4 regions of the Ornithinibacillus salinisoli genome follow, and region 2 is predicted to be linked to each of the others. Evidence: riboswitches for the same ligand, from Rfam matches in the RefSeq annotation. Region 2 holds a riboswitch; each other region holds the start of a gene.

The links. A riboswitch is a leader RNA that binds a small molecule or an ion and turns the genes downstream of it on or off. The one in region 2 is predicted to bind cyclic di-GMP.
Region 1: it holds a riboswitch for cyclic di-GMP, as region 2 does, so the genes downstream of both, ACFSTA_RS10900 (GspE/PulE family protein) here and ACFSTA_RS14760 (chemotaxis protein CheX) in region 2, are expected to answer to the same signal.
Region 3: it holds a riboswitch for cyclic di-GMP, as region 2 does, so the genes downstream of both, ACFSTA_RS20535 (hypothetical protein) here and ACFSTA_RS14760 (chemotaxis protein CheX) in region 2, are expected to answer to the same signal.
Region 4: it holds a riboswitch for cyclic di-GMP, as region 2 does, so the genes downstream of both, ACFSTA_RS20515 (sodium-dependent transporter) here and ACFSTA_RS14760 (chemotaxis protein CheX) in region 2, are expected to answer to the same signal.

The regions. Positions count from the first base shown of each region.
Region 1 covers NZ_JBHUMI010000016.1:56,908-65,387, reverse strand. The annotation lists gene ACFSTA_RS10910 (type II secretion system F family protein) at 1-872, opposite strand, end outside; gene ACFSTA_RS10905 (type IV pilus twitching motility protein PilT) at 872-1,915, opposite strand; gene ACFSTA_RS10900 (GspE/PulE family protein) at 1,927-3,582, opposite strand; cyclic di-GMP riboswitch class II at 3,712-3,795, opposite strand; gene ACFSTA_RS10895 (prepilin peptidase) at 3,899-4,654, opposite strand; gene ACFSTA_RS10890 (metal-dependent hydrolase) at 4,790-5,470, opposite strand; gene ald (alanine dehydrogenase) at 5,694-6,809, opposite strand; gene ACFSTA_RS10880 (hypothetical protein) at 6,955-7,107, opposite strand; gene ACFSTA_RS10875 (universal stress protein) at 7,263-7,697, shown strand; gene ACFSTA_RS10870 (MogA/MoaB family molybdenum cofactor biosynthesis protein) at 7,791-8,309, opposite strand; gene ACFSTA_RS10865 (acetate kinase) at 8,379-8,480, opposite strand, start outside.
Region 2 covers NZ_JBHUMI010000017.1:161,840-170,319, forward strand. The annotation lists gene motA (flagellar motor stator protein MotA) at 1-696, shown strand, start outside; gene motB (flagellar motor protein MotB) at 689-1,447, shown strand; cyclic di-GMP riboswitch class I at 1,591-1,675, shown strand; gene ACFSTA_RS14760 (chemotaxis protein CheX) at 1,777-2,238, shown strand; gene ACFSTA_RS14765 (chemotaxis protein CheA) at 2,256-4,241, shown strand; gene ACFSTA_RS14770 (chemotaxis protein CheW) at 4,258-4,719, shown strand; gene ACFSTA_RS14775 (response regulator) at 4,739-5,095, shown strand; gene ACFSTA_RS14780 (methyl-accepting chemotaxis protein) at 5,125-6,819, shown strand; gene ACFSTA_RS14785 (EAL domain-containing protein) at 6,910-7,623, shown strand; gene ACFSTA_RS14790 (HAMP domain-containing methyl-accepting chemotaxis protein) at 7,659-8,480, shown strand, end outside.
Region 3 covers NZ_JBHUMI010000046.1:36,389-44,868, forward strand. The annotation lists gene ACFSTA_RS20525 (methyl-accepting chemotaxis protein) at 1-1,092, shown strand, start outside; gene ACFSTA_RS20530 (hypothetical protein) at 1,210-2,496, opposite strand; cyclic di-GMP riboswitch class I at 2,765-2,848, shown strand; gene ACFSTA_RS20535 (hypothetical protein) at 2,911-3,429, shown strand; partial or broken gene ACFSTA_RS20540 (DUF5667 domain-containing protein) at 3,463-3,795, shown strand; gene ACFSTA_RS20545 (sigma factor) at 4,681-5,394, shown strand; gene ACFSTA_RS20550 (anti-sigma-I factor RsgI family protein) at 5,391-6,668, shown strand; gene ACFSTA_RS20555 (SwmB domain-containing protein) at 7,147-8,480, shown strand, end outside.
Region 4 covers NZ_JBHUMI010000046.1:26,517-34,996, reverse strand. The annotation lists gene ACFSTA_RS20520 (pyridoxal phosphate-dependent decarboxylase family protein) at 1-918, opposite strand, end outside; gene ACFSTA_RS20515 (sodium-dependent transporter) at 965-2,332, opposite strand; cyclic di-GMP riboswitch class I at 2,462-2,547, opposite strand; gene ACFSTA_RS20510 (Ger(x)C family spore germination protein) at 2,916-4,046, opposite strand; gene ACFSTA_RS20505 (spore germination protein) at 4,048-5,496, opposite strand; gene ACFSTA_RS20500 (GerAB/ArcD/ProY family transporter) at 5,486-6,577, opposite strand; gene ACFSTA_RS20495 (hypothetical protein) at 7,197-8,030, opposite strand; gene ACFSTA_RS20490 (hypothetical protein) at 8,218-8,421, shown strand.

The DNA of each region.
Region 1 (8,480 bases), on a different contig from region 2:
AATGCTTGTAAGATTGGAACAGAACTAGAAACAAGGGAAGATAATGTTCTAGTCATCCGTGCAATAGCAGATTTCTGTAGCAACTTACCGAACACTGGCAATTTAAATAAAATGAAATGGGTATAGAAATGAAATCTTTTATCATTTTTATATAAAAGTAGGACTACACCAATAAACAACGCTATAACGATCAATCCAAGCCACCAAGCTTCTTTAATAACATTACTCATACCTACTACTAGTTCGGTAATAGCTGGTAGTTCTCCACCAAATTCAGTAAAAGTTGCTGTTATACTAGGAACTATTGACACCATCAAAAAGATCACAACTGCAATAATAATTATCAATAGAACTGCCGGATAAGCCAGCGTCGATTGAACCTTTTTCTTTATGTTATTTTGTTTCTCAAAATAACTGGCTAATCGATCCAATGTATCATCCATATTTCCAGTTACTTCCCCCGCACGGAGCATATTAACAAATAGAGTTGGAAAAATTCTCGGTTGTTTTTCAGCTGCCGCAGAAAAAGCATGTCCTTCCTTCAAATCTTTTTCCACTAAATAGAGTGCTTTTTTCAACCCTTTACTTTCTGTTTGCGCAGCAAGAATAGTAGTTGCTTCGACAATGGAAACTCCTGCACGAATTAAAGTGGCAAATTGCCTACAATACAGGACAAAGTCTTGATTTTTAACCGAGTTTCCTCCTAGTGAAATATCTTTGTTAAAAATAGTTGCCTTTGTTTCTGTTAAATCACGTGGGCTAATCCCTTTTTCTCGAAGCTCGGCTATGGCCAGGGATCTGGAGACACTTTCTATTGTTCCTTTTTTCAATATTCCTTTTGAAGTTCGCCCGACATATTTATACACTGGCATTAATAATCACCTACACCAGGAAGGAATTCCTTAGCAACTTCGTTTTGTATCAATCCATTTGTTAGTAAGTTCGTGATAGACATCTCTAAGGTATGCATTCCTGCAGAACGGTTCGTTTGTAAAACATTCGGAATTTGATCTACCTTCTCATTACGAATTAAGTTTCCAACCGCGGGTAAATTGACTAAAATTTCTGTCGCAGCTATTCTTCCTGATCCATCAGTTCTTGGAAGTAGTCGTTGCGAAATTACTCCTGTAAGAACAGATGCTAGTTGAATCCTGATTTGAGCTTGTTGATGTGGTGGAAATACATCAATTATGCGATTAATTGTTTGTGCAGCACTATTCGTATGTAAGGTTGCCAGTACGAGATGACCTGTCTCAGCAGCGGTAAGAGCAGTTGAAATCGTTGTGTGATCTCGCATTTCACCAACTAATATAATATCTGGATCTTGTCTTAAAGCAGATCGTAGTCCGTTGGCAAAACTTTGCGTATCCGTACCAACTTCTCGTTGATTAATGATAGATTTCTTATGGCTATGTACAAATTCAATCGGATCCTCAAGAGTTATTACATGCTTCGATTTACGTTGATTTACATAATCAATCATAGCCGCCATAGTAGTTGATTTTCCAGACCCTGTTGGACCAGTTACTAGAATTAACCCCTGAGATTTCAGTGCTAATTCTTGTAAGACCGTAGGCATTTGCAATTGCTCCAATGAAGGAATTGCTTGTGGAACGACTCTTGCTACAATTCCAATATTCCCCAACTGATGATATACATTAATTCGATAGCGAGAAACATTTTTTATACTATAGGAAGTATCGATCTCGCCTTCGTTCATTAAGCGATCCCAATCTGATTCTGATAGTAATTCTCTAGCGAGTTCTTCTGTATGATTTCGTGTCAACACTTCTTCTCCGTTGAGAATTAGGTTCCCATTAATTCGATAAACAGGGGGAGAATCTACTGTAAGATGCAAATCGGATGCTTGGCTAATATATGCTTTTTTCAAGAGTTCATTGATAGTAAATAGCAATTTAATCCCTCCTATTCCATTGAAGCAACTCGCAATACTTCTTCCGTCGTCGTTAATCCCTGTGATACCTTTTCTAGACCGTCCTCAATTAAAAATTTTATACCACTTTTTTTGGCATAATCTCTTATTTCCCCTCTAGTACTTGTATTCATAACGAAACGTCGGATCTGGTCATCAATAGGAAGAACTTCATGTATGGCTATCCTTCCGCGATATCCAGTCATCCCACAGCTAGAACATCCTTTTCCTCTATTGACAGATGTTACTTCAATTCCTGCTTTATTAAATAGTTCCATTTCACGTTCTGTAACACTTACCTGTGTATTGCAATCCGAACATATTCTTCTTACTAATCGCTGACCGACAATACCATTTAATGAAGAAGCAATTAAAAAGGATTCAATACCCATATCGATTAAGCGAGTTAATGCTGCAACAGCACTATTTGTATGTAGTGTACTTAAAACAAGATGTCCAGTTAATGAAGCACGAACGGCAATTTGTGCTGTTTCAAAATCACGAATTTCACCAATCATAATTATATCTGGATCTTGACGTAAGATAGATCGAAGACCATTTGCAAACGTCATACCGATTTCCTCTTTCACCTGTACCTGATTAATACCTTGTAGCTGATATTCAACTGGATCCTCGATTGTAACAATATTCACTTCTTCACTATTTAGTCGATTTAATGCAGCATATAGCGTAGAGGATTTCCCTGAACCTGTAGGCCCGGTAATAAGGATAATTCCATTTGGCTTTTCAATCATACTTTTAAAATTTCTTAAATTACTTGTCGTAAATCCTAATTTATCTATATCATTTAATGCATTTGACAAATCTAGTATCCGCATCACTATTTTTTCCCCATAGACAGATGGAAGGGAAGAAACACGGATATCGAGCGGTTTATAATTGATATCCATTTTTATCCGTCCGTCCTGAGGGATTCGGCTTTCCGTAATATTGAGATTACTAATGATTTTAATCCGCGCAATGAGTACGTTTTGCATATATCGAGGTAATGCTCTCTCTGTTCGAAGCATCCCATCTACGCGATAACGAACTCTCAGCTCCGTTTCTTGTGGATCAAAATGAATATCACTTGCTCTCTGGGCTACTGCATTAGCTATAATTTGATTGACAAGTCGTACAATCGGAGAATCTTCATCTGTAATCCCTGTTTCATCAATACTTTCCTCTGGTGCAAAGTCTCCCATTACCTCTTTAATCGATTCCTGTATATCATAATACTTTGTAATTGTTCGATATAGTGAATCCTTGGTCGCAATACCAGGAGTAATCTGAAAACCAGTTGCCATCCGAAGTTCTTCCATTGCAAAATAGTCCATGGGATCAGCCATCGCGACAAAAAGCTTGTTGCCATCGACCCTAATTGGCATGACCGTATGTCTTTTTGCTAATTCTTTTGGGACTAATTGTACTAGTTCCTCGTCTATTGGATATTGATAAAGATTGATATGCGGAATTCCAAGTTGAAATTCAAGTACCTCAATTAATTGTTGCTCTGAAATATACCCTTCTTTAAGTAACGCATCGCCTAACTTTTCATCAGATGATTTTTCAGAAAGTGTTGCAGCTAATTGTTCTTCCGTAATTAACCCTGAGTGAACAAGCAAATCCCCTAGTCTCTTTCTAGCCATCGAATATCTCACCTCCATCACAATAAAATTATATTTTTAGGATAGTTAATTACTAACGCTTCTTATGTAGTATTTTATTCCTAGTCAACTAGTAAAAAAAGACAATAAAAGCCCCTACATAATCATAAATTGTGTAAAGGCCGGTTGCATCAGTAGCTCAACACGATCGAGATGCCCATAATAAGATCGTATATCAAAGCTTCCTCTTTAATTGTTGTTTAGTACTTTCGTATTAATTTTATAGTATCAACGTATTACATATTCGTCAACAACATTCCGATGTTTCCCAACTTCCATTATTAAAAAAAATATATTTCTATAAAATTAATCGTACATACCATGAAATCAAATGTTCAGAAAAGAAATAAGATATTAGTGTGGCTAACACAATATATGGTCCAAACGGAACTGGTTGTTTCCTTTTAGTTATTCCAAGTAAGATTAATAGCATACCTAGTACAGATCCAATGAAACATGCTAGAAAAAAGGCGATCAAGACTTTTTCCATTCCTAACATAAGACCTAGTAACCCAAATAATTTCATGTCGCCTGCTCCCATACCTCCACGACTTATAATAATGATGATTGCAATGATACTAAATCCTATTGCTCCACCAGCTACAGCTGACCACCAAGGCTCCAACGGGTCAATAACATTCATTATGATAAATAAAGGCAAGAAAAATAGAAGTACTTTATTGGGAATTAACATATAAACAATATCTGATACAAGGATAATCATGGAAAGGGAAATTAATAGAAGCGCCTTCCATAATTCTGCATCAAAACCGATCATGACATAGCTAAAGGCGAATAAAAATCCGGTAATAACTTCGACTAGAGGATATATATAAGATATTTCTGTTTTACAGTTTCTACATTTTCCATGTTGTATTATAAAAGATATTACAGGAATAAGTTCATACCATGAAAGTTGGTTATGACAGGAGGGACAAACGGAACGGTCATTTGTAAATTGTTGACCTTTAGGGACCCGTAGTCCGACGACATTAAAAAATGATCCAAATATTAAACCTATGATTCCGAATAGAATAATTATAGTTGTTTGCATTAACACTGACTCCCCCTCACCGTCAGAAAACTGTTTACATTATACCATTATTGTTCCCTGTATAATATCTATATTTTTCCATCATAAATAAAACGTAACACGCTCACGTGTTACGTTTTACAATTAGTTGTATGTTTACAACACCAATTCTTCCCCAATTTCCATCTTACGCGCTTTCCCGTTCTTTACTTTTTGAACAAAGTCATCTGGATTCTGCTCAATTACAGGGAACGTATTATAATGAACCGGAACAACAACTTTTGCTTTTATCCATTCTGCTGCAATCATCGCATCCTCAGGTCCCATAGTAAAATTATCCCCAATTGTAATAAATGCAAGATCGATATCATTCATTTCCCCATACATTTTTAAATCCGTAAATAATGCTGTGTCCCCTAAATGATAGATCGTTTTCCCTTCTACCGTTAACAAAATTCCACCTGGCATTCCAGTATAAATAATCGAACCATCCTCTTCCGTATAAGAAGATCCGTGAAACGCTTGCGTGAATTTAACATGTCCAAACTCAAAGGTACGAGCACCACCAATATGCATTGGATGAGTAGAAATACCTTTTTGTCCTAAGTACAATGCCAATTCATTAGGAGCAACAACTAAGGCACCTGTTCGTTTAGCAATCTCTACTGTATCTCCTACATGATCGTTATGACCATGTGTCAGTAGAATTACGTCAGGTTCAACCTTATTTGCATCTAAATCACACGCTTCATTACCAGATATAAAGGGATCGATTAATATAGTGTGTGTACTTGTTTTTACTTTAACTACGGAATGTCCATGATACGATACTTTCACGATAATCTCTCCTTTTTTATGTTGTTATATAGTATATATTCGATATTTATTTTACAATATCCTTTTTTACATAAGATGTTTTCTAATTGTTCCATTAGTTCCCGAGTTTGCTAAATAGTTCTGGACTGTCCATAGTTGAACTGTGGCATTAATCTATATAAAGCCATGCCAAGAACCTTTAACTATGAAAAAGAGTGACTCCCATTTGAAGTCACTCCCTCTATTATTGTAAATGACCTAATACATCATCGTATTCCAGTCCGTGTGCCTCAGCAACTGCTTTATAGGTTACAAATCCTTCAATCGTATTGATACCTTTTAACAGGGATCCATTCTCAAGGCATGCCTGTTTATATCCTTTATTAGCAATTTGTAAAGCATATGGAACGGTAACATTCGTTAGTCCAATTGTTGAAGTACGTGGAACAGCCCCAGGCATGTTAGCTACAGAATAATGTAATACACCATGCTTGGTATACGTCGGATTATCATGAGTTGTAATCCGGTCTACCGTTTCAAAAATCCCACCCTGGTCGATCGCAACATCCACAATAACTGATCCTTCTGTCATTGCTTCTACCATTTCTTCTGTTACTAACCTCGGTGCTCTTGCACCTGGTATTAACACAGCACCGATTACTAGATCAGAATCAGCAATAGAATCAGCAATGTTCATTGGGTTCGACATGATGGTATTAATAGAGGTACCAAATATATCTTCCAATTCACGTAAGCGTTCTGGGTTTAAATCAATAATGGTTACATTTGCTCCTAAACCAATTGCAATTTTCGCAGCGTTCATTCCTACAACTCCGCCACCGATAATAGTTACTTTAGAACGTTTAACGCCAGGAATTCCACTTAGTAAAACTCCTTTTCCACCTTTTGATTTTTCTAAGAATTGAGCTCCGATTTGTGATGCCATTCTACCTGCAACCTCACTCATCGGTGTAAGCAAAGGTAAACCACCATTTGGCAATTGTACCGTTTCATATGCAATACCAATTACCTTTTTATCAATTAATGCTTTCGTTAAACCTGGCTCTGCCGCAAGATGTAGGTATGTAAATAGGATCAATCCTTCATAAAAATAATCATACTCTTCCGGTAATGGTTCTTTTACCTTCATAACCATTTCTTGGGACCAAACTTCTTTAGCGGAAGCAACAATGGTGGCACCCGCTTCGCGATATTGTTCATCTGTAAATCCGGAACCGGCTCCCGCACCTGCTTCAACTATTACTTCATGTCCTCCAGTTTTTAGGGATAAAACCCCTGCTGGTGTGATTGCTACTCTGTTTTCATTGTTTTTTATCTCTTTTGGAATACCGATATACATCTATTTCATCCTTCCCTACAATAGTTATACGCTGTAAGCACTTACATTGTATCAGAGAACACCAAAAAAAGCATCTTCATTATAAATATATATAATTATAAGAAAACAATCCACCCTTTTTTACGGGTGGATTGCCTCTGTATGCCTATGCCTTGCGATTGTTAAAATGCCATACCCCAATGTTATTATGCTTTTGATCCTCAACTACACCACTTTGATAGCTCTGAAATAGCTGATTTTGAACTGCCGCTACACCTTGTCTGTCTTCAGTGACTTTTTTTGTGTCTTTTTTAGCCAACACGTTCACCTCCACACTGTTGAAGCTTCTATTGAAGCTTCTTTCTTAGTTTGTACAAAAACCTTGAACAATTGCCTGTTTTCTTTTTCCAAATGAAAGCGTTTTATCATATAATGAAAATAGAAATAAATTTTTGAATGAAGGGGGAGAGAAGGATGAAATTTGAGTACAATAATATTGTCGTTGCAGTTGATGGGTCACAAGCTTCCGAAAAAGCGTTTAATAAAGCAGTTGCGATTGTCAAAAGGAATCATGCACGACTTATACTCGCTCATGTTGTAGACTCTCGTACCTTTGCCACTGCTGAAGCATATGACAGAACACTTGGGGAACGTGCAGAAGAATATGCTAGGGATCTAATTGATAGCTATGTTGAAAGTGCCAAGGAAGTAGGCATTACGGATATTATTCGCTGTGTCGAGTATGGATCCCCCAAAGTTAAAATTGCGAAAGACATCGCCAAAACATTCAATGCTGACTTAATTATCTGTGGTGCAACAGGTATGAACGCCGTTGAGCGATTCCTAATTGGAAGTGTATCAGAAAGTATTACTCGCTATGCAAATTGTGATGTATTGGTTATTAGATAGCGAAGAGAAAACGGTCATTTTCCGATTTAATTAAAATTAGATGTAGGTGAATCTTCAATCAGTGGTGTTTTTTTCATCCGCCACTGATTGTTATTACATATGTGATATATCCTTGTTTATTTCTTGTACGACATGACTAATTTCCGGGAGTATTAGTTTATTCATTGCTAATTTCACAGCACCTGAAGATCCTGGTGTACAAAAGATTGCGGTGGATTGCCGCACACCTGCTATTGCACGAGATAAGATAGCTGCTGAACCAATATCCTCTTGGTAACTTAACATGCGAAATATCTCTCCAAACCCAATGAGTTCTTTATCCAACATTGGTTGTACGGTTTCTATGGTAACATCCCGGTATGCTATGCCAGTGCCTCCGTTTGTTACGATTACATCTATCATTGGATTTTCACATCCAGCTTCTATTTGTTTTCGTATGGCATCCCGACTATCTGGAACTATTTCTTTTTCAATTATTTTATGGCCAGCACGTTCAATTAACTCTTTCATTAGAGCACCACTTTTATCTGTTTGATGGTTCCTCGTATCACTAATTGTGACAATCATACAATTCACTTTCGTATAATTCTTTTTATGTTCTTCAATAGACATAACAGGTCCCCCTTATAGGAAAACAAGGCTCTGCAATTTTTTCTAGCAAAAGCCTTGTCTTCTAGTTAGTTATGATAGTCGAACAGTGTCTCTAGCAATCATTACTTCCTCATTTGTTGGAATAATAATTACTTTTACTGGTGAATGAGGATAACTAATAAATGCTTCCTT
Region 2 (8,480 bases):
ATAAATCCTGCAGCATTATTAATTATTTTTATAGGGACTGCCGCATCAATATGTATCGCTTTTCCAATGAGAACCCTTAAAAAATTGCCTGCTTGGTTCAAAATCATCTTTATGGAAGATAAGCAAACAGATATCAAAGAATTAATTCATATGTTTTCCGATATGGCAGATCAAACTCGTAAAGAGGGGATTTTGATGTTGGAAAAACAAATAGGTGAGATGAAGGATCCTTTCCTTGTTTCGGGTTTACAGTTAGCGGTTGATGGTCAAACACCTGATTTTATTCGGGATGTAATGATGGAGAAAGTTGATGCGATGGAGAAAAGACACCAAGAAGGATCTGCTGTATTTACACAAGCGGGTACATATGCACCGACACTAGGAGTGTTAGGGGCAGTTGTAGGATTAATTGCTGCGTTAGGAAATATGGAAGATATGGAAAAGTTAGGTCATGCAATCTCAGCAGCCTTTATTGCAACATTGTTTGGAATATTTTCAGGTTATGTTTTGTGGCATCCTTTTGCAAATAAATTAAAAAGAAAATCACAGCATGAGGTTCATATCAAAGAGATAATCATTGAGGGAATAGTATCTATTACTAATGGGGATTCACCACAGATCGTAAAAGATAAACTAGGGTCTTATCTATCCACTAAGGAAAAGATTGCTTTTGAAGAGGAGGAAGCTCATGCGTAAGAAGAGAAACAAGGACGATAACCATGTAGATGAGTCCTGGCTTCTTCCATATGCAGATATGTTAACACTGCTACTTGCTTTATTCATCGTTTTATTCTCAATGAGTGAGGTTGATACGCAAAAGTATAAAGAGCTTGCCCAAATATTTAATAGTGAATTTTCTGATGGAGGTAGCATCTTCGAAGACGAGGAGACCCCAATTGAAGAAAATGATCTTCCAGAAGAAGATGAAGCAGAAGACGAAGCTATGGACGAAGATAAGACAACTGAAATGCTATCCATGAGTGAACTACAGCAGGAAATAAATAACTATATTGAAGAAAATAATTTAACAGACGTATTGGAAACGAAGCTATCAGATGAGGGGTTATTGGTTTCCATTATGAATGATGTTTCTTTTGATTCCGGTAGTGCAGATGTAAGTGGGCAGGGTAGATCGATAGCAAGCGAAATCTCAAATTTTCTTGATACGGATCCACCTCGTCAAATTGTAATTAGTGGACACACAGATAATGTTCCAATGAACAACACTGAATTTGGTTCAAACTGGGAATTAAGTGTTATGCGAGCAGTTAATTTTATGACATATATTTTAGATAATGAAAATCTCGATCCGGCAAAGTTTAGTGCAAAAGGTTTTGGGGAGCATCAGCCTGTAGTACCGAATTCAAATGACGAAAATAGAAAAAGAAATAGAAGAGTAGAAGTTTTGATATTACCAAATTATACAATTAAAGAAAATGTAAAATAATGTGAGAAATTGTATTCATTTACTTCTAATAATTGTTAATACACATTAGAATTTAAAACTTTACATTAGGATATTCGTTGTAACGGATTGATAGACAAATATGCAAACAACATAGTAATAAAGAACTATTTAGTAATTAAAATAACTGTAAAAGGCAAACTATTCGAAAGGGTAGGACGCAAAGCAAAGGGTCTAAAGTACTGTTACTATGATCGCCTGGCTACCAAGTTTTCGTTACCACTTGGCTATTCTGTTTTATTCGGAATAGCCTATTTTACTATAACAGACAATATTATATCCATTGAGATTGATAAAAGGAGAGAATTATTATGACCACAGAAACAAGTGAAAAGAGTAAGTCGATAACTTCATTATTAAACGGGACAATTACTTCTATTCAAAATGTTGTTCCAATTCAACATGAGATTAAGGGGCCACAATTACTACAACAACCGTTGAAACTAGCATTTGGTGTTCTTATCGGTATTACTGGTGATTTAAAAGGAAAATTGGTATTAGCAGGAGATACTGCTGTATTTGGCTCTATTGGTGAAGCAATGTTTGGAATGCCATTAGAAGGAGAAATGTTGTCGTCCTTTAGTGGAGAGCTAGGGAATATGATTGCGGGAGGTCTTTCGACAAATATTATCGAAAGCGGAATACAAACAGATATTACTGCACCTACAATTATAGAAGGAAGTACAACATTAACTGGCTATGAAAGAGCCATTCATATCACCGCAGATTTTGGTTCAATTGGATCACTACGTATGTACCTGTTAGTAGATTAATAGAAGGGAAGTTTAGTATGGATACTAATCAATATTTAGAGGTCTTTTTAGATGAAAGTCGTGAACATTTACAAGCTGTTAATGATAATCTTTTAAAGCTGGAGAAGCAGCCTGACGAGCTGAGCATTGTGTCGGAAATCTTTCGTTCTGCTCATACGCTAAAAGGAATGGCTGCCACGATGGGATATGAAGACGTAGCTTCTTTAACCCATCAAATGGAAAATGTGCTAGATAAAATTCGTAACAATGAGTTAGCGGTTTCTACGGAAGTAATTGATATTACATTTACAGCAGTTGAAGCGCTTGAAGAAATGGTTGAGTCAATTAGTAATGGAAAAGATGGCAAAAAAGATGTTAGTGATCTTGTATCAAAATTAGAACAGATAGAAAAAGGCACCTCCATTGCAGAGCAACCAGATACTTCAGTCAGTGAATCTACTACAGGATTTGAAGTTGATGATTACCAAGCAACGGTTATTTCTCAAGCTAAAGAACAAGGCTTTAATGCAATTCATATTACGATTCAATTAAATGACGATTGTATTCTTAAAGCAGCTCGTGCATACATGGTATTTGAAAAATTGGAAGGCAGAGGAGAGATTATCCAGTCCAATCCTTCCGTAGAAGAAATTGAGGATGGAAATTTTGAACAAGAGTTTTCCTTGTTGTTATTAACGCAAGAAAGCCATGCTAATTTAGAAAAACTAATACATACAGTATCTGAGATTAATCGTGTTGTAGTAGCTGACTATAAAAAGAAACAAAAAAGTAAAGTAGAAGATAAAGTAGAAGATAAAGAAGAAAAAACAGAAAGTGTAGAAACGGAATCGAATACGCCAAAAGGGAAGCAAAAACAATCCAAAACAATACGTGTAAATTTAGAGCGAATTGACAACCTTATGAATTTATTTGAAGAGGTTGTTATTGATAGAAGTCGATTAGAGGATCTAGCACAAAAGCTAAAGGATCATGAGCTGATTGAAACAATAGAAAATATGACAAGAGTGACAGAAGATATGCAAGGTCTCATGTTATCCATGCGAATGGTACCAGTTGAACAGGTGTTTAATCGTTTTCCACGGATGGTTAGAGGAATTGCAAAGGAATTGGAAAAAGAGATTACTTTAGAAATTACTGGTGCTGAGACAGAGTTAGATCGAACAGTTATTGATGAAATTGGGGATCCTTTAGTGCATTTGATACGAAATTCATTGGATCATGGTATCGAATCTCCACAAAAACGAGTGGAGTCTGGTAAATCTGAAGAAGGAAAAGTATCACTAAGAGCTTTTCATAGTGGAAACCATGTCTTTATTGAGATTGAGGATGACGGTGGAGGGATTAACCGCGAGAAAGTTGAAGCAAAAGCAATCGAAAATGGATTGATTAGTCCGGAGCATTCAGAAGTGCTGTCTGACGAAGAAATCTATCAACTTATTTTTTCTTCAGGTTTTAGTACGGCAGATACTATTTCAGATATCTCTGGCCGCGGAGTTGGTCTCGATGTTGTTCGCAGTAAAATTGAATCCCTTGGTGGAAACATAATAGTCGAATCAGAGCCTGGAAAAGGGAGTAAATTTTCTATTCAACTTCCGTTAACATTATCTATTCTGACTACATTATTAGTAACTGTACAGCGGGAAACATATGCAGTGCCATTGTCGGCGATTGTAGAAACAATGATTCTAGAAGATCATCAAGTAATGTATGTTCAAGGGCAAAAGGTAATCGATTTTAGGGGAAAAGTGATTCCAATTGTGTCCTTAAAGGATATTTTTAATGTTCCTTCAGAAGAGACGGAACAAGAAGCAAGTGCAGTTGTCATTATTCATAAGGGAGATAAAATGACAGGATTATTAGTAGATTCTTTCATCGGGCAAAAGGAAGTCGTATTAAAATCTTTAGGAAATTATTTGCGAGATGTATTTGCCATATCTGGGGCAACAATATTAGGTGATGGACAAGTTTCCTTAATAATTGATCCTAATGCATTAGTGAAGTAAAAGGAGGAATAACAGAATGGAAAACTACATGAAAGTAATCGTTTTTACATTAAAGGAACAGCGGTTTGGTGTAAATGTCCAACAAGTACTTTCGATAGAAAAGCTACAGGAAATTACAAAAGTACCGAGAACATCCGATTTTATTAAAGGTGTGATCAATCTACGTGGGGAGACAATCCCAATTATTGATTTAAAAGAACGCCTGCACATTACTGAAACGGAAATGACTAATGAAAATCGCATATTGATTGTAAATGTGGAAGATGTTCAAGTTGGTCTAATCGTTGATTCAGCAACAGATGTTATTGATATTGCAACAGAGTTGGTTGAGCCTGCACCGAAGATGATAGGTGGAGTTCATGAGGTGTATTTAAAAGGTGTTGCTAAATTAGAAAATGAGTTATTAATATTACTAGATTTAGAACAAATAATAGACTTAGAAGAAACAACAGAAGTGAAAGAAGTCGTTGAAGAGTAGGAAACTGGAGGTAGTTTAGATGGCAAAAATATTAATTACAGATGATGCAGCATTCATGAGAATGCAATTAAAAGACATATTAACAAAATTAGGACATGAAGTCGTAGGCGAGGCAGAAAATGGGCAAGATGCTGTTGACAAATATCAGGAACTACAACCTGAGCTTGTGACAATGGATATTACAATGCCTGAAATGAACGGCGTAGACGCAGTAAAAGAAATTAAAAAGTTAAACCCAGAAGCGAAAGTAATCATGTGTTCTGCAATGGGGCAGCAAGGAATGGTAGTGGAAGCAATTCAAGCTGGGGCTAAGGATTTTATTGTAAAACCGTTTACTCCAGAGCGTATTAAAGAATCTGTTGGAAAAGTATTGTAGGTGTTTAGATTATGGTGAGGGTGAAAAAAATGAAAAAAAGATTACAATTTAAAAGTATTCGTACGAAGCTATTAGCCGGTTTTTCATTAATTATATTATTAGCAATTATTATGGGTGGATATAATTATTATGCAGTTAATCAAACAATGACAAATACAAAGGATATCGTAGAAAAAGAGATGGAATTATTAATTGCTGACGAGAAGTTATCTTTTGATATGGCGGAAAGAACAGCATTATTGCGAGGGTATCTATTATATGATGACCCAGAATTCAGAAATAAGTTTGAAGGTTTTACGGAAGAAAGTATTGCACTAGAAAATAAGGTATTAGAGTTAAGTGAATCGGATCAGATTAAAGAAATAATAGATAAGAAGATACAATGGGGAACATTTACTGACGAAGTATTTGCAGCCTATGATCGTGGTGATAAAGAACGAGCTTTGGAGATTATGAGGGATGATGTACAACCACTTTCTGAAGAATTAATGGATAGTTTACATGAAATGTCAACTATTAGAGAGGAAGCAATCAACGAAGAAGGCAAAGATATAATATCAACAGGTGAAATCACTTTAATAATTGGAATTATCTTATCCATAGCAATAATAATCATTGGTATATTCATAGCTATCTTTACTTCTCAATCTATATCTAAGCCGATAAAAACACTGATGGAGCGAATGAAATCAATTGCAGATGGTAATTTAAATAATGCTCCTCTTGAACCGAAATCAAGAGATGAAATCGGACAACTAGTAACTTCGACAAACGAAATGAATGAAAGCATGAGGCAATTATTGACACAAATCAATTCTGTATCAGAAGTGGTTTCTTCCCAAAGTGAAGAGCTCACACAATCCGCGAATGAGGTTAAAGCTGGTACGGAGCAAGTTGCGACAACGATGCAGGAACTGTCATCTGGCTCAGAAACACAAGCTAACAGTGCTAGTGACTTAGCGTCCATGATGAGTTCGTTTACAAACCTTGTTCAAGAAGCCAATGAAAAGGGTGGATTAATTGAAAAGGCATCCGAGGATGTATTAGGAATGACGGATGAAGGAAGTAAATTAATGACAAGTTCATCAAACCAAATGAATAAAATTGATGATATCGTGAAAGATGCTATTCAAAAAGTTCAAGGTTTAGATAATCAGTCACAAGAGATTTCCAATTTAGTAACAGTTATAAAAGATGTTGCAGAGCAAACGAACCTACTCGCATTAAATGCTGCAATTGAAGCGGCTAGAGCTGGCGAGCATGGAAAAGGCTTTGCTGTAGTAGCGGATGAAGTAAGAAAACTTGCAGAGCAAGTATCAAACTCGGTTAGCGATATTACTAGAATCGTATCTGGCATACAACATGAATCGAAAGTGGTATCAGATTCACTACAAGGAAGCTATACAGAAGTGGAGAATGGCAAGAAATCATTACAAACAACAAGTGAAACTTTTAGTGGTATTAGTATGTATGTGACAGAGATGGCCAATAGTATAAAAGCTGCATCTGAGAATTTAACTACTATTGCATCAAACAGTCAGCAAATGAGTACTTCCATTGAAGAAATTGCCGCAATATCTGAAGAATCAGCTGCAGGGATCGAACAGACTTCTGCTTCTTCACAACAAACTACAAGTACCATGGAAGAAGTTGCTGGAAGCTCTGAACACCTTGCCAAGTTAGCAGAGGAATTGAATGGCTTAGTGCGTCAGTTTAAATTATAATTTCTAAGCAAAGTAAATGATGGTTTGTTATATACAGATCATCATTTACTATAATTCTCAAATATAATGTTTTGAAATGGGTGCAAATAAATGAATTTGTCAGAGAATGTTACATTATGTAGCGATAAAAAATTTTATCACGCTGTTCAACCAATCATTAAAACATCTACAAATGATGTATTTGGATATGAGGCTCTACTGCGTTCTAAAGATTTACTTAGCCCAGAATCAATATTTCAGTATTACAAAGAAAAGAATCTTTTATTTAACCTTGACATGAGTTCCATTATTGAAGCATGTAGCAAGTTAAAAGATATACCCAAATGGGAAGACGCCTATTTATTTTTAAATATATATCCATCTACTTTAATTAATCCAGCATTTTATAACCAACTCCCGAAACTACATTCCAAAATTAAACCAAGTTCAATAGTGTTTGAGATTAATGAAGAGGACAAAGAAATGAATTTATCAGAAATAAAAAATGTTGTAAAAGAGCTTAAACAACGTGGGTATTTAATAGCTCTTGATGATATTGGTAAAGGAGAATCAAGTTTTAAATCCTTACTTGAGATAGAGCCTAATATTGCAAAGATTGATCGTGCTTATGCAAGTAATTTAGCCAAATCGAATAAAAAACAAAAGATGATTGAATTGATAATGCAACTTTTTGGCAGCGATATACCAGTAGTCCTTGAAGGGATAGAATCGGAAGAGGATTATTTAACTGCTAAAGATTTAGGTGTACCTCTGATGCAAGGCTATTACTTTGGAAGACCGGACCTAGTACAACATTATATATAGATAACATTTTAAAAAAGGAATGAGGAGAATGCCTAATGAAAATAAAAGGAAAAAGTAAAAAATTAAATTTAAACTTTTTTAATAAATCAATTAGAAATCAAATATTATTTCCATTTATATTATTGATAATCATTGCTGGGGTAGTAGTATCAGGTGTTAGTTATAACTATAGTGTAAAAACAACAACGGAAGAATTAACTACAAGTGTAGAAGGACAAATGGTTACGATGGATGATACGTTTGAATTGTTTTTTCAAAATATAGATAATACATTGGATCTTTTTATCCGTAAAGATTTGTTAAGCCAATATGATCCAGATAATCGTGAAGAAATCATTCAAAATTTAGGAGAAGCAGGAGAAAGTAATAAATCCATTTTAAATATTTATACAGGTATTGATGAAACAGGCGACATGATCGTATATCCTGTTGCGGAATTAGGTGATGATTTTAATGTTAAAGAAAGACCTTGGTATCAAGATGCTGTTTCTGCAAATGGAGAAACAGTTTGGACAGAGCCATATGAAGATACTGCCACTGGTGAAATGGTAGTAACTGCAGCCAAGGCTTATTACACTAACGATAGACTCATCGGTGTAATGGGTATCGATGTAACCATTACAACTTTGCTTGAAATGATAGAAGGCATAGAAATTGGTGACACAGGTTATGCCGTTCTAATGGATCATGCGGGTAGTTATATTGCACACCCGGATAGTGAGTACATTGGAAAGGACGAGTCACAAGAGGAATATTTTCAAAAAATAGCGGAGAGTGGCGAGCAGGGAATTGTTGAATACCAATTGGAAGGCGAAGATAAAGTTATGGGATTTGCTAAAAATCCTACAACTGAATGG
Region 3 (8,480 bases), on a different contig from region 2:
ATTAAAATTATCTCTATTCGTAAAAATGCCCAGCCACTAAAACATTTAAATTCGGGTATTGATGAAATGAGAAAGGGAAATTTAGATATTCACTTACCAACTAGAGAAGATGATCTAGGGAAGATGAATGAAGCCTTTAACTATATGGCCCAAGAATTGAGAAATATGATTAGTAAAATAGGTGAGACGTCTACTACGGTTTTACAGTCTTCAGACCTTGTAAAAAATGTAACGGATCAATCGAAAGAAACATCTGTCCATATAAGTGATAATATCAAGCAAATGACAAGTGGTATTCAAACACAAGAAGCTGCTATTATGGAGTCTTCCAATGCAATTGAACAGATGGCAAGTGAAATTGAGGGAGTTGCAAGCTCGTCACAAGATATTACGGTAGTTTCGAAGGATATGGCATCTGTTTCTCATGATGGTTTATCCGCTATCCAAAATGTGATATCTCAAATGGATACCATTAACAAAACAGTGGAACAATCAAGTAAAGTAGTAACCTCTTTACAAGACCGTTCGAATGAAATTAGTAGTATTCTAGAAGTTATTACAGGCATTTCGGAGCAGACCAACTTACTTGCCTTAAACGCAGCAATTGAGGCAGCGCGAGCAGGTGAACATGGACAAGGGTTTGCTGTTGTTGCACAGGAAGTTAGAAAATTAGCAGAGGAATCCAGTGAGTCAACGGAAAAAATCTCCAAAATTATCGAAGAAATTCAAATGGAAACAAGTAATGCTGTTTCTGCTATGGAGATCGGAACAAATGAAGCACAAAAAGGAACGGAATACGCACATACCACGGGAGAGTTATTCGAGAAAATTAAAGCATTTACAGAACAAGTTACGAATAAAATTGAGGATATTTCTGCTGCTTCTCAAGAAATTTCTGCTGGTACCGAAGAAGCATCTTCGTCAGTTAAGGAATTAACGGTTGTTGCAAGTAATAATTCTGAATTCGCATTAGAAATAGAAGCGAGTACATCTGAACAAGTTGAATCCGTTAACCAATTATCAGATGCTGCTGAAGAATTGAACCACCTTGCGCAAGAATTACAATCCATGATTACAAAATTCAAAGCATAATTAGACGGGACGAAGGGTCAGTCCCCTCGGGACGGAGGGACAGACCCCTCGACCCAGAATGAGGAGAGGAAAGGTAAACGTATTATTCGTTTACCTTTCCTCTCATTTTGTGTCTATTTACGCACCATTTTCATTAAATGGGGATGGTTCGAAATCAATTTCAATGTCATATTCTTCTAAGAACTGTATATAATTCTCTGTGGATATCGTTTGTAATTTTGAAAAGTCTTCGTCGTCTTCTCCTAACGCTCTAAACCTATCTAATGTAAGGACGGTTTCACCATCTCCAGAAAGTGCTACAAAACTGGATCTTTGGAAATCATCGCTATCCGTATCATCAAGGTACTCATCTTTATATGTGGAATCAAAATAGGTAATATCAGCCGTATCAGGTCCTAGCCATGTATTTGTATCCACATTAAATATAACCTGTCCATATTCCCTTATTTCATCGATCACATATCCATTAGGTCGGACAAAATTCATTTCAAAACCATGTCCTAACTGGATCTCTTCTTCGGTGTCTCTATCATATATATAACTGTCAACATAATTATAATGTTTTCCACCAGTTACTCCACGATATCGATACATAATGTACTTTCCGTCTGGAGAAATTCTGCCTTCAACAGTTGTCGCTTCATCATCATCCGGAACCGATTGAAATGGAACGGGTTCTGAGTCGCTAGTTGTATCGTATACATAGGAATTCCAATTTTCATCATTAGCTCCATAGATGAAGAAAACTTCACCATTATGGTCAAAATTAAAGCCTAATATTGTTGGCATATCTTCTATTTCAATAAAAGGCTCTTCTCCGTCTTCTGTTAATTCATAAATCGTTCCATCTTCACTGTACTCTACTGTAAATAAAACTCTACCGTCATTCAGTACTTTTAAGTTTCTATCACTATCGGTAGAATGTGTAATAGTGTTTTCTGTAATATCATACACAACGGAAACTCTAGTTTCGTTTTCATCCTTACAAGAGCCTGTAAAATAGATTGTATCTGATTCTTTCATAGAGAAGATACAATCTGTAAAACTATCTATAGATGAAGCATCAATCATATCGCCGTTGTAATAAAAATATGGTGTCCTCTCTTCATCCTCGCCTGTATCATCTTCTAGATTAAAAAATACTACACTTCCATCATAATTAATGGAAATATTATCTCGAGAAATATCCTCCTCTTCCTGAAGAGAATGAATTTCAGTGACTATTGGTTCACCCACCTCCGAATTGGAATCATTTTCTTCCGTGTTCGAATCCGATTCACCTTCGTTAGTACCTGAATCTGAGTTTCCTTGTACAGGTTCTGTAGTATCATCATCTGAACTACAACCTATTAAAAGTAATCCGGAGAATAAAATAACCATAATCAGTTTGAAATATTTTTGCACTACTATCTCCTCCCATCAAGTAATAAAATTAGCAATCATTACCAATGAAGTCAACGATCTACCATATTTTTTCTGAAAAACAGTACTAAAGACATTGTGTGTTTTATAGGTTAGTTAAATTTATAGGTGTTTTATCCTATTCGTTTTCACTCGGTAAATAAGATTTTTTTCAGTATTTTTACAAGGGTGTACAATCCATACAATTTTCTTAAAAAAATTTACCCAATCCCCCCAAATTTTGAACCATACTCACGTATAGATAAGTGAATGGAGAGAAAGGCAAAATCATTGAAAAATGATGACGCAAAGCTATAGGGACTAAGGAGCATTTCTATGTCAGCCAGCTGCCGTCGAAACAATGCAATGACCCTCTCTTTTTACTAGATTCATAAGGAAGTGGATGGAGGTGACAGATTGAAAAACAGGACAAGCTTAACTCTATTTTTCTGTATATTTTTACTTCTACTATTAGGGGCGTGTCAAAAAGATGAAAATAAAACGGCACAACTAGATGAAGGAAATGATATGGAAGAACAGCAAGAGGAACAAAACTATCTTTATCAAGATGAAATGGTTAAGGTTGTCGATACAGCAGGCTGGAAAAAGGAGCAAGAAAATACCGATGATCGTGATAATAATATTGTATTTAAAAATGGAAAAGTGAAAGTTATTTTAACGTCTGTTTCCAACGAACGTTCGCTAGATGAGATCAAAAGGGAATTAAAGGCGTCATTCGGTAACAGTGAGGCAATCGAGGAAACAGAGCAGTATCTTTCCTTAAAAACGAATCGAAAAGATAGTGTTCGAACAGATATCTATTTAAATAATGGTACGAAACAAACTGGAATTATTATTTTTATGACCCCTCTTAAAGATTATGAAACGAATCAAGCAATCATAGAAGAGTTTAAACAAAACATACAATTCTTTTAATATGGAAAAGGTGGTATTACAATGAAAAAAATTATGTCTACAGGTATTTTTAGTATCGTTTTATTATTTACAGGAAATGTTTATGCCGAGGAAAATGAAGTAGTAGTTGATCCTGATTCAGATCTCTATGATACCTCACGATTAATAGAGGACGTAGAATATGAATTAACGGAAGAAAATAGTGAAAAGGCACTTCTTCAAGATGAATTTGCAGAAGATCGCTTAAATGAAGCGGAATTATCTCTTGAGGAAGATAATGAAGAAAAAGTAGAAGAGTTACTAGAGGATTATGAAGAGCATATGGAACAGCTGGAAGAAGATATGGAAGAAGCAAAAGAGTCAGGTGAAGATACAACGGAAGTGGAAGAAACAATAGTGGAAAATAGTCAAAAACGTTCCGAAAACCTAAAAGCCCTTCTAGAACGTGAAGATATACCAGAAGTTGCGAAGGCCGGTATTGCAAAAGCATTAGAAAATCAACAAAAGGCTGAGCTTAGACATTTAGCAGCTCTTCAGAAAGCAGAAGAAGCACAATCTACTGAAGAAGAAAAAGAAGTAGAAATTACCGAAACGGAAGAAGTGGAACAAGAAAAGGCACAAGAGAAAGCAGAGCAAAAGGCAGAGAAATTAGAAGAAAAGGCTGAAAAAGCTCAAGCAAAGGCTGAGAAAAAACAAGAAATGGCGCAAGAAAAAGCAGAAAAAAAGGCAAAGAAAGCTGAAGAAAAGGCAAAAAAAGCTCAAGCGAAAGCTGAGAAAAAACTAGAGAAAGCGCAAGAAAAAGCAGAAAAAGAACAAGAGAAAGCACGAGAAAAAGCAGAAAAAGCCAAAGAGAAAGCAAAAGAAGATGAAGATGAAGAAGAAGATAATGAAGATGATGAAGATGAAGAAGATGAAGATGATGATGAAGAGTAAAAATAAGAAGTAAAGCTGCGGAAAAAGCTAACCAGAGGAAAGTTCAAATTGGTGAACCGGCTTCGGAAGAAAATAAATAACACCAGCTAATGGTAAGAAACAAGAGGAAGGTTCGGAGAGATCTGAGCATGGAGAACAAAATACGGGTGGAGAGCACACATCAGTTGGTCACAAAGAAATGACTTCAATTACACCATAGTTACTACAATTATAATGAAATGGAATGCAATAGTACCCACTTTTTCCAATAAAAGGGGGTACTATTCTTCGTTAAATAGGTTTACCCTCAGGTAGATAGTAGAGTACGATTATTAATAAGAGTTCTACAAGGAGGGCAACATGGAAACTTCAATTCTAAAAGAGACCTTAGTAGAAGTTAGACAAGGCAACGAATTTGCTAGAGAACGATTGATTCGACACTATCGGCCATATATCTTAAATACTGTTGGTCATATTTGTAAACGATATGTGAACTGGAGTAGTGATGAAACTAGCATAGGTCTTATTGCATTTAATCGTGCAATAGACACATACGAGAGTGAAAAAGGGCGCACCTTTTTAAATTATGTATATTTATTAATTCAACGAGATTTAATTGACTACTTTCGAAAAGAAAAGAGACATGTGCATCGTATATCAGATAATGATGGGTTAGAACATGATCATGCTGAAATTATAGCATCATTAAATTCGTACCAAAAAACAAACCAAACTTCAGCACTCGTGGACGAAATATTAGAGCTTGATGAAAAGTTAGGTAAGTTTAACATTGCCTTTGAGGAGTTAGAGAGTCATAGCCCGAAACATCAAAAAACGCGAATCAAAGTTATGGAAATGGCCACTGAATTTATGAAACACCGAGATTTAATTGATGATTTAATAGATAAAAATGTTTTTCCTGTATCTGCGTTTACTAAAAGAACAGGGTACAGATCGAAATCAATTGAGCGATACCGAAAGTACCTGATTACCATTATTATGATTAAGCTACATTCGGATTGGAAACATCTTGCAACGTTTGTTCAAGTCGGGCCAGGGGGTGTAAGAATATGAAAAAACATACAATTGAAGGCATCGTGACCAAAGTGACGGAGACGGAATATGTTCTTCTTTGCAAAGATGGTACATTCAAAAACATACTGCGAACTGAAGATGACATGCCAATGATAGGTGAAAGAAGGACGTATTCTACCAAAGTGAATACTATTCCCATCAAGCTTGTATCTACAATAGGAATGGTGGCGATTTTGTTTATTGCTTTTTTATCTAATAGTATGATTCAAGATCAATCTGAGACACACTATATTGCAGCCATTGATATTAATCCAAGTATTGAGGCGCATTTAGATCAGAACTTAAACGTGTTAGAACTATCCCCTTTAAATACCGACGGAAAACAAATCGTTGATACGATTAATTTTGATGATCTAGATTTTTATCAGGTGGTTGAACTCATTGTATCTGAATCGATTGCAAATGATTATTTAACGGTAGAGGAAAAAGGTAGAATTGAGACCTCCATTGTGAAGGTAGCGAATGATACTGATCCTGATATTGATAATGAACTAAAGGAAGTGTTACAAACGCAACTTGAACGTCATAACATTGTTGCAGATGTACAGGTATTCAATGAGACAAAGAAATTATACGAAGAAGCTGAACATGAGAATATTTCGATGAATAAATATAGACATTTTCAAGCATTAAGAGAAAAAGGAATCGTTCAAGATATTCAGGAAGTAAAAGAAAAATCTGTAAAGCAATTACAGGAAATGAATTCCGAAGAAGATAAGAAAAGATCTCCTGCTGATGAGGTAGAGCATGGTAAATCTGTAGGAGAAGATCATGAACCAAATTCTGAATCAAAGCAGGATCATACACGATCAGAAAGTAATAAAAAAACAAATCAACCGAATAAAAAGCCTAGCATTCAAGATAAAGAAGAACCACCTAATGATAAAGCTATAAAAGAAAAAGATAGGAAGAATAAATCTAATCAAAAGAAACCAACACCTAAAAATGAAACAAAGCCAATTACAACCCCCAAAAAAGATAATCGACCTGATGAAGAAAGTGGAAATGACAAAGACGAAAAAGAAGAAAAAGAAGAACAAAAGAAGCCAGAAGCGAATAATAGACAATCTAATGATACTAATCCCGGAAAAAGTGAAACGGGTATGGAGAACAAATCAAAGCCAGAAGAAAAGGAAGAAAACAAGGAAGAATCTGCCACTGAAAAAGAGACTCCTACTGGTGAAGAGAACATGCAATCAAGAGATGAAAATGCAAAGGAAAATCCCCCTTCTCGTGACCAGTCTAAACCATAATACGAATGGAGAAACCCATTTTTGGGAGCTTTCATATGCGTGAGATGATTTACATTCACTCTGAAAATTGTATTCTATATGTACACGTTAAAAGCTAACTTTCCTAATGCAGGAAAGTTAGCTTTTTTTTCGACATTTACATGTAAATGTCGATAACTTTCTCAATAAATATAAAAAATTTAACTTACTCATAACAAATTCAATAGTACAGGTTTTTCAGAGGAAAGACTTCTATTTTGTGTTTCAGTAGATGATTAATTACTATGTTCCGTTACTTCATAGCTGTGTTTTTGCATATAAGAATCTATTCCATGTATAGGTTTTGTATAGATCTATTTATTATAATTCAAAAGGTTATAGATCAATAGTTTTATAACAAGGCTAAAAGAGAAGATTGGGGTGATAGATTAGGTATTCAATCCGTTCCCTTTGGGTCATGTGTAATTCAATCAAATTATAGACAAGGAGTGAAGACAGATTGAAAAGATTCAGATCAAAAATATCAGTATTTTTAATTGTGTTGCTTCTAATTGGTACAGTGATGCCAACACAATTTGTATTTGGGGCGAATGTTATTGTACCAGATGGTCATGAAATTGATTATGACGATAATGTTCCTGCTGATAATGCAGTACCAGTAGCTGTAGCGCCTGATTTAACAGTTACAGCAGAAGATGGTGAAGTATTCTCAGGTGGAAATATTAAGTTTCAAATTAATGGTGGAAGCGACCCTTCAGAAAAATTAGTTCTTCGAAATGGGAAGTACACACTTGACGGTGGTCAGGAAATGGAAATTTTAGACGGTGTTATTTACTTGGATACAAATGAAAATGGAAATTTTAATGATCCAGGTGAGGACATCGCGAAAGTGAATGATATCTTAAATGGAGATGGAACATCACTTCAAATTGATTTTTCAACAATCCCACTTCCAAATGGGGATTTTGAAAAGGGTAATACGGGTGAGGTTACTGAAACCAACCCAATTCCAAATTGGACCATAAATACTTCAAGTATTGGACCTAATGGAACTACTATCGATCAAATATGGCTAGGGGAATTAGCTGAGAAAACGCAGGGTCGTACTTATGACAGCGTAGTAAGTAGTGGGAATGGCACCTATACCGTAACAGGACCAGGTGGCGAGTATTCCTACACTACTAATGTCGATTATAATGGAACAGCATCTACAAGTGATATGCAAAATGTTGAAGGCTTTGAGGCAGAATTCGGTAGTTTGGATAGATATGTAAAGAATATTTATCAAGATGGAGAAACTTCAAGTCAAGCTTTAGAAATTGGTTTCTTGAACGCTAAACTTAAATCCGGAGATTATGCTGTAACAGATGGGCAAATCGCTTCTTCCTTTGGTGCGGAAGCTATTAGTGACCCATTTGAGGTAAATGCAGGTGATCAATTAGGATTTGATTGGAAAGCCAATGACGGTGGAGATGATTATGAAGTTTATGGTTATTTAATAGATGAAGTAGGTAACCACACTGAAATTCTTTATGGTAGAGGATCTGCACAAGGTTGGACTACAAACACTGGGGTTATTCCAGCAGATGGAACATATAGATTCCGTTTCGTTTCAGGCTCTTTTAACCGTACAGATGGTACAACTCATGGGGCAACATTAAGTATTGATAACATTCGTATCCTCAGCGGAAAAGTAGTAGCAAGTATAGCTGAACAAATAGGACAACTTGTTACGTATGAAACTACGGAACTATTAGGTGACCGTGATGTGGACATTACCGTCACAAATGGGACTGGTGGAGTAAGTAATACAACAACGGTACCAGTTTTAAT
Region 4 (8,480 bases), on a different contig from region 2:
TTCATCAAACTGCAATGGATTATTTTCGAAGTCATACTCATTAAAGAAGGTGTACATACCTCCCATTGCAGAATCGGCATGAATATAGATTGGATTTAAACCATTTTTTTGTTCCAACTCTTCCGTAATTCTTTTCATCCCTGCAAGGTCATCTATTCCAAATGTATCTGTTGTACCCATGGTAGCAAGAACATAGAGAGGAATACCGCCTTCAGCTATCACCTGCTCCATTTTTTCTTGTAAGTCTTCTAAATCCATAGAGTGATCCTCTTTAACCTTCACTCGAATCATGTTATCTATGCCAATCCCAGTCGCTTCAACTGATTTATACAGACTATAATGAGAAAGCTCCGAACAGAAACAATAGACATTGTTAGGTACTCCATTGCGATTCGATTGTGGAGCGTGGCGAGCAATAGCAAGACGTAAGGATTGAAAAACAGCTCCTTGCCCTCCCCAGGTTGTATAACCTGTACTAACGGTTGCATCATATCCGATTAACTTTGATAGCATACTTGTTACTTCTACTTCTGCCGTTGCTGCCGCTGGACCTTCCACATCCCAGAGGTTATTACCATTAACCAATACCATTATCAAATTACCTAAAATACTCGCTATGTTTGGTAGCGGCGCTGCATTTGCTACATAATTGCGATTAACATAGCGATGTCCTTTCACTAAGTTTAAAAGCTTTTGGACTGTATCTTCCATAGGTAATCCCATTTCTGGAACCATTGCCTGTTGAATAACACGGTTATAGTAATCCTCGGTATACTCTGGCATTTCCCCTAATGTTAATTTGGAAGGATCTTTTAACTCATCTATCTCCGTAAAAATATTTTTTATATGAGAGATTATTTCTTCTCTTTGATATTCATTACCATCTATACTTGGAAACAATTTTTGCATTTCCTTCATTGTCGCCATACACATAACCTCCATGAAGTTTTAACTTGTTGTATTCCTAATTAAATAAATCTATTATCCAATTAAATAACCCTAATACATCTAAAAAGACAATAATAATTGCAATCGGAGTTACATATTTTAATAAGACAAACCATATCGAAAAGAAAACGGATCCTATGTTCGAACCAGACTTTAATTCTGTAAATAGTACATCCTTTGATACTTTTCGGGATACAAAAATTGCAATTAATAGTGCACCTAAGGGCATTAAAACATTACTTACTGCAAAATCCATTAGATCGAAAAATGTTTTATTAAATAGCTGTACGTCTGCCAAAATACCATAAGATAAACAAGATGGTATACCAACGATAAAAATAAGAATTCCTACTATCCAAGTTGATTTTTTACGCTTCATTGGATTATTTTTCGTAACGGAAGCCACAATAATTTCAATCATAGAAAAGGCAGATGTTAAAGCAGCGAATAAAAACAAAATTAAAAAGGCTAAAAAGAAAAACATCCCAAAAGGCATTTGGTTAAATACTTCAGGTAAAACCGCGAATATTAAAACCGGACCCGCATTCGGTTCGAGGTCAAAGGAGAAGACCCCAGGAAAAATAGCTAATCCTGCTAATAATGCGATAATTGTATTTAATATAATGATAGAAAAAGCTGATTGTGGTAAATTTTGCGTTCTAGGTAAGTAAGATGCATAAGTTACCATAACGGAAACCCCTAAAGAAAGCGTAAAAAATGACTGTCCAAGTGCAAATAATATACTTTCTGACGTCAATTTTGAAAAATCAGGTACTAATAGGAACTTCACGCCTTCCATTGCACCATCAAGACTCAACGAACGAATCACTAATCCAATAAAGAGTATTAGTAGAGCAGGCATCATGATTTTACTTGCTAATTCTATTCCTTTTTGAATTCCTTTAGAAACGACAAGAATGGATATAAGCATAAATACGAACTGAGCAGTAAGCGTCGCAAAAGGATTCGAGATAATTTCTTCGAATAACTCCATATATCGCCCTTGTTCCAGTCCGTTTAATCCACCCGACACTATTTTTACGATATATAGGATAATCCAACCGCCGACTACACTGTAGAAAGATAAAAGTATAAAGCTAGTAAATACTCCAATTTTACCTATAAAACTCCATTTCGGATTGGATGTTAGTTTACTATACGCATCGATCGGATTACTTTGTCCCTTTCTCCCAATAATAAATTCCCCTAATAATAGTGGCATTCCCAACACAAGTGTAAATGCTAAGAATAAGAAGAAGAACGCTCCTCCACCACCAGTTCCTGCAACATAAGGAAACTTCCAAATAGCTCCTAAGCCAATCGCAGATCCTGCAGCCGCTAAAATAAAGCCAATTTTTGATTTCCAGTGTTCTTGTTGTGACATGCTAATTCCTTTCCTTTCTCCTATCATTTCCTCTACTAGCAAGACAAATTGAAAATAAAAAAGTCCACACGAAATATCGGTGGACATAAAAATGTAAATTAATACATCATTAATATTATCTCCAACCTTTTCGGCAACCCGGCTGCCATAGAAATTATTCCATTAGGCCCGTAGCTTTGCGTCCTCACTTTTCAATGAGTTTGCTATTATCGAAGGAATGAATAAAAAATTGTTTTTTATTTATCTGCACCTACTGCATAAATGCTACTTTAGTTGCAAATTTATATGTGATGAAAGTTGTAATGGTTCCATATATTTACTTTACTTCCAATCACCAGTTCAATTTTACTATAACTTTATACCCGATGAAAGGTAAATCCTTATATTCCAATTTTTTGTATAAGTGAGAGTTTTATATAAACTTTGAAAATAAACACGAGTAATATTTTAATCGGTACCACAGGTAGTCTCGTAATCTAAATAATTTGTTTAAAAACTTCGGAAAGAGCCACTAACAGTGAAACCATTCTATTCTAATATTATGAAAACTGGTACAAGAGAACTGTTTTCAATTGCTTCTCCCTCAATCATATATACCTTTACTTTCAAGATGAAAGGTGGTTGAAATTTCATTTAAAGTTTCTTCTGTAAGTTGGAAATCTTTCACATTTTCAAGCTTCATACCATTGCGAAATAAAATCCTTCTCAAACTATATATATCAGTATTATTATCCAACCCTATTTGATAAGTTTTTCTAATTTCTTCTTCAATTTGATGATTTATCAATTGTTCTATTTCTTCTAACGATCTACTTTCCTTTAGATCCGTTAATTGTCCAGTTGCTTTTAATTCAATGTTAAATTTTGCACTTCTCCCTTCTTCTATCTGTTTTATATTCGTCGAGGGTCTACTTATTTCTACCATTCCTATAACTTTTTCGTCTTCTATAATCTTAACCGGAGTATTTTCCGTATCAGATTCAATCCACCGTAATCCTTTTAATTCTTCAAGAGACATCCATTTCGTAAATTTTTCTTGGACAATCGGAAAACCACCATTTATTTTCAACGTTTTTTTGGGGTCTTCCTTTGTAGAAATCTCTTTCCATGAATCATAGTCTAAACTTATAGATGGTAATACTGCAGTACTACCTGGTTCCTTATAGATTGAAACAAACTTATGCATTCTTATTGGCTTGATAAACGAATGCACTCTGTACCCATTTTCTGGTTTGTATAAAATCGTATAGAGAGGTGGTAACTTGAAGAAGCCAGAAACACCAAGTATTTCTTCCACAGGTTCTTTTGTAGCGAACATCCATGGTGTGTAACGAAACTCTCCATTTCTATTTATGGCTTGTTCAAAGGTCTCAATTCCCTTTTTCAGCACAGATTCCGAATAAATGATTGCTCCAACTTGTCCCCAATTAATCGATTCCTGGGATGTATGATATAAATTAGTCACTGCCTCATTTAACGTAGATCCTAAACTTTTTCCAATAAATAATGAAACATCCTCAGATTGCTTCCCCCCTTCCTTTTTAGCTACATTGGCGAAATCCATCATTTGCACATAGAGTATATAATTTTCATCCACATAATCTATGCCAATAGCTGTAGCAAAATTAACTTCACCGACATCCTTTTCATCCCAGCAACCACTTAAAGTAAGTAACAGAATAGCTCCTATCCAAACACCTTTGTATAGTCTCAATTTATTTTTCCTCCTGCCTGTCATCATCCATTGGGTTAAGTATACTGGCACGTTTAGTTTGCTTATTTACTGGAATTCTTAGCATCGTTTTAGGAAAATCATCTTTAACGAATGGGGAAATAGGACTTAAATATGGTATTCCAAAAGATTCAAGTTTAGCAAGGTAGCCAATAATCAAAAACATACTGAGGAAAAAACCATACATTCCTAGAACACCGGCGCATAGTATGGAAAATAACCTTAAAATAGTAACAGTTCCAAACAAGGATTGATTCCCTAATGTAAATGTCGCAACAGCAGTAATAGATGAGACAACAAGCATTGTTGGGGATGTTAATCCCGCTCTAATTGCAGCATCACCAACAATAAGTCCTCCTACTACGGCAACTGTCTGTCCAACAGCTTTTGGCAATCTGACACCTGCTTCACGAAAAAGCTCAAAAAGACCGATCATTAGCAACAATTCAATGGTGGTGTTAAAAGGAATACCAATTCGATTAGCACCAATTGTCGCAAGCAATGAAAAAGGGATCTGAGCCATATTATATGTAGATAAAGCGACCCAAAATGATGGAAGGAAAATAGACAATACTAATCCAACAATTCTTATTAAAATTTCAAATGAAGCATAATAAAACGGCATATGGTCATCTTCAGACGTTTTCAAGAGAACGCCTAGATTAGCTGGCCCAATAATAACATTTGGTACATTATCTATAAAAATTGCGAAGCGTCCACGGGACAAATAGTTAACAACTCCATCGGGTCGTGATACGCTCTCTAATAACGGAAAAAAAGAATAGCGGGAATCCACAAGTAGTTCAGCCAGTTGATTATCACTGCTTACTATATCTATATCAATCCCTTTTAAACGCTCTGTAACCTCCTTAATTATTTTTTCATTTTGTATATCTGTCATATAAACTAGGCATACTTTTGAATTGCTCCTTTTCCCTATAGTGAAGGATTTAGCAACCAATGAATCCGTTTTTAAACGCTTGCGAACTAAAGCAATATTTGTGCCAATATCTTCTATAAAGGCATCCCGTGGTCCTTTAACAGACACTTCAGTTGTTGATTCCTCAGGTGACCTTTGTGGAGGTTTAGATGTATTAAAAAAATAAATTGTTTCTGTTATTAGTATAGCAGTATACCCATCAAAAACTTTATTTTGTATTTCTTTAGCTACTGATGAGTGATCCATAACCCATTTGATAGAATCAGAACAATTTATTTCTTCCACTGAACCCTTAATGTTAGCCTTCCGAATTTCCGGAAGAATACTTTCTACCAACAGATCACTATTAATTAAACCTTCACAATATACAACGATGATATCGTCTGTTTTTTTCTCACTATTTATTCTATGTTTCTCAACTATCACATCAGAAGAATGTTGAAAAATATCATAAAAATAAGCAGCATTTATATCTGCATTATTATTTTTCATGTGCCGACATTCCATTCATAGATTTCTTTATAAGAAAAGCTAAAAATACCGTCATCATAATCCCAAAAATACTTGTTGCTAGATAAAAATATCTACTTAAAAAGAGTGAGAATTGCTCGTCCGATATGGGTAACAGAATAAGTAATAAATAGAATATGCAAACAACAGTTTGTATAATTATATGCTGTCTTTTTTCTTTAAGTTTGAATGTTTTTGTTATTAAATACATAATAAGCGCCAAACGAATAAAAGAACCTGAAAGCCACTGATAAATAGATAAAAAATCTAAATGATTAAAATATTGACCGATACTAAGTATTCTCCATTGCATAAATGCAGGGTATGTTATTCTTCCTGCTTCCTCTGTTCCAAAAATTGCAATACTTCCTATTAAAGGGCTCAATGTAAGAAAAAATAAAAATAGAGATAATAATATCAAATGACGAAATTTCACTTTCTTTGCGACTTCATGCTGGATCATTAATAATAGAAAGATTTCTATTAATGATCCAAAAACAAAAATGGACCCTTTCATGACATCAACCCAACCATTCTGAATAAGAACTGGCAATATTAACGAATAATTTTTATCTGGAATAGTACCAACAGTTACAAACACTTCAAATATGATTACAAAAGGAATCAATACACCAGCACAAATTGCAATGACATTTATCTTTTCATAGGAAATATACAATGAAACGATAAGTATTGAGAACCCGATAGCCATTATTGGGGTATTGAGCAAATACGTATTATGTGTCCAGGTCACTGTTTCCTTTAAAGTTATAAAACCAGTAATAAAAAGGAAAACAACCAGCAACATAGCAACTGCTCTCCGAAGGACGATACTATAATTTGTTTCCAGCCATTCAAACATAGAGACATTATTAAACCGCTTTGTAACATACAACAATAAGCAAAGAAATGGGATAATCATAAAAAAACCAATAATAGCACTAATCCAGGCATCGCGACCAGCAACGTCAATTATTAAAGGGATAACAAGTACATGATTAATTAATCCTGTACTTAATAGAAAAATAATAAAAAACTGAGAAATGCTAATCTGGTTGTTCATAGAATCCTCCAAAGTAGAAAATATCAATACTTAACTTGTTATAAAATCACCTTTCCCATGCGGAATCTAGGAGAAATGTATAAACGATTTTGTTGATACAAATCAACGAAAAACTAATGCAAGAGAAATGTCCTTAGCAAATTTACTATCTATAATAGTAATCATCATCTCTATTAACTCCCTGATTCCCTTGTAATTTAGAATGGTTAACTTCTATGTTATTATTCATTAAACAAAATAAAAGGCAATGCTACTTGGAAAGTTTGTAAAAAAAATTCATAATGAATTAAAGGAAAAACTCATGCTCTGCTCTGATCTGCGCTCTTAAGGTTATAGTGGGTTATTTATGGTCTCAAGTATGATAAAAAATGTAGTAGAGTATTTAACTGGTGAAGGTGGTAACAAGTCGATTGCTAAAAAGTTTGTGTTCAAAGTCCGACATAGATATCTGAGGAAAGAGGTGTTTAACAATGTGTTCAATAGTGTGGCATAACAAGTATCATTTATTTCTATCTATAAAATTCGTTTGTGACGTATTTTGAACTGATTTTGTTAGTAAAATTAATGTTAATAGTTCTATAAATTAGACCAGCAAGGAACCATCCCTGCTTATAAAAAATCATCTTGCAATTTTGGAAATAAAAGAGTAGGCATACTGGATCCACCAGAGTAAAAGAGTTGCCAGCACGAAATAAATACTTGTATACACCCAAAATGGTATTTCAACCACGAGGACACCTAAGTAATACAATGGCAAATCAATTCCGTAAACCAAAATAGGTGCAAATAAACGCCAGCGGAGTTTTCGGAATTGTATAATTGCTACAACAAAAATTAGACCTTTTATCAAGCCCATGATCGCCGATATAAACATGTTATCACGATAAACATTTTCAAAAAAACCAAATTCATAATGACGAATTGTCGCAACAGACATTATGTACATCACAGTAGCCGTACCACTCCAACCCTGCATCCACAACGATAGAAAACGTGACCATTTAGTACCTAACTGAAGAGCACGCATCCAGAACTTACTTAATAAAAGGAAAAACAATACAGAGATGAACGTATATCCCTTCCACCACCAGTTTGCATGATAAATATCTAGCCACTCAAATAACCATTCTACACCAACCAATATTACTGCAAATAGTACGAACCAACGTAACCTAAGCTGGTACACCGCGGCTACTATACCTAAGGTAGGAATGACAAATAAATTTGAAACAATTGCCCCTAGTATGTGGTCGTAGTATTGTACAGAGAGTACTTCAGGAATATAAAAGTAGCTGTTTCCAATGATCATGACAAAAAGTTCTGCTATATATACCATTCCAGAAAAACACAGAAATAGTACAATTAAACCAAATTGTCGTTTATGAACAATTACTATAGTCAATATTGTTATGCTTATAATAGTAAGGATCAAATAAGGGACATAGTTAGGCATTGGTCAAGCTCCCTTTTTCCATTATCTTATCCTACAAACCATCTATTATATACGCAAAACGTAAAAGATTACTATATGGTTTACAATAACGATTTTATTACTATTCATGGAAATTTTAAAAATGATCCGTTAGCGTCTGTCTATAAAATAAACAACACCTCCTTTGCACTTAGGAAGTAGTCTATATATGGGACGCCGTAAGATTAGAAACGTTAGAAGCAGTGGAAACAATAATAATTCCGTGGCAGGTGTAAATAACAGCAACAATAATAATTCCGTAGCAGGTGCAACAGATGAAGTAATCTATACCCCAACAAAAAATGTAGTAAATACCGTTAAGACCTTAGATTCCCATCTCTATAATATAGTATTTAATAACATGGGTTCTTGAGTTTTTGACAATGGTATAGATTAAGATAAAAGAGAATTTCCGTTACCTTTTACACATTA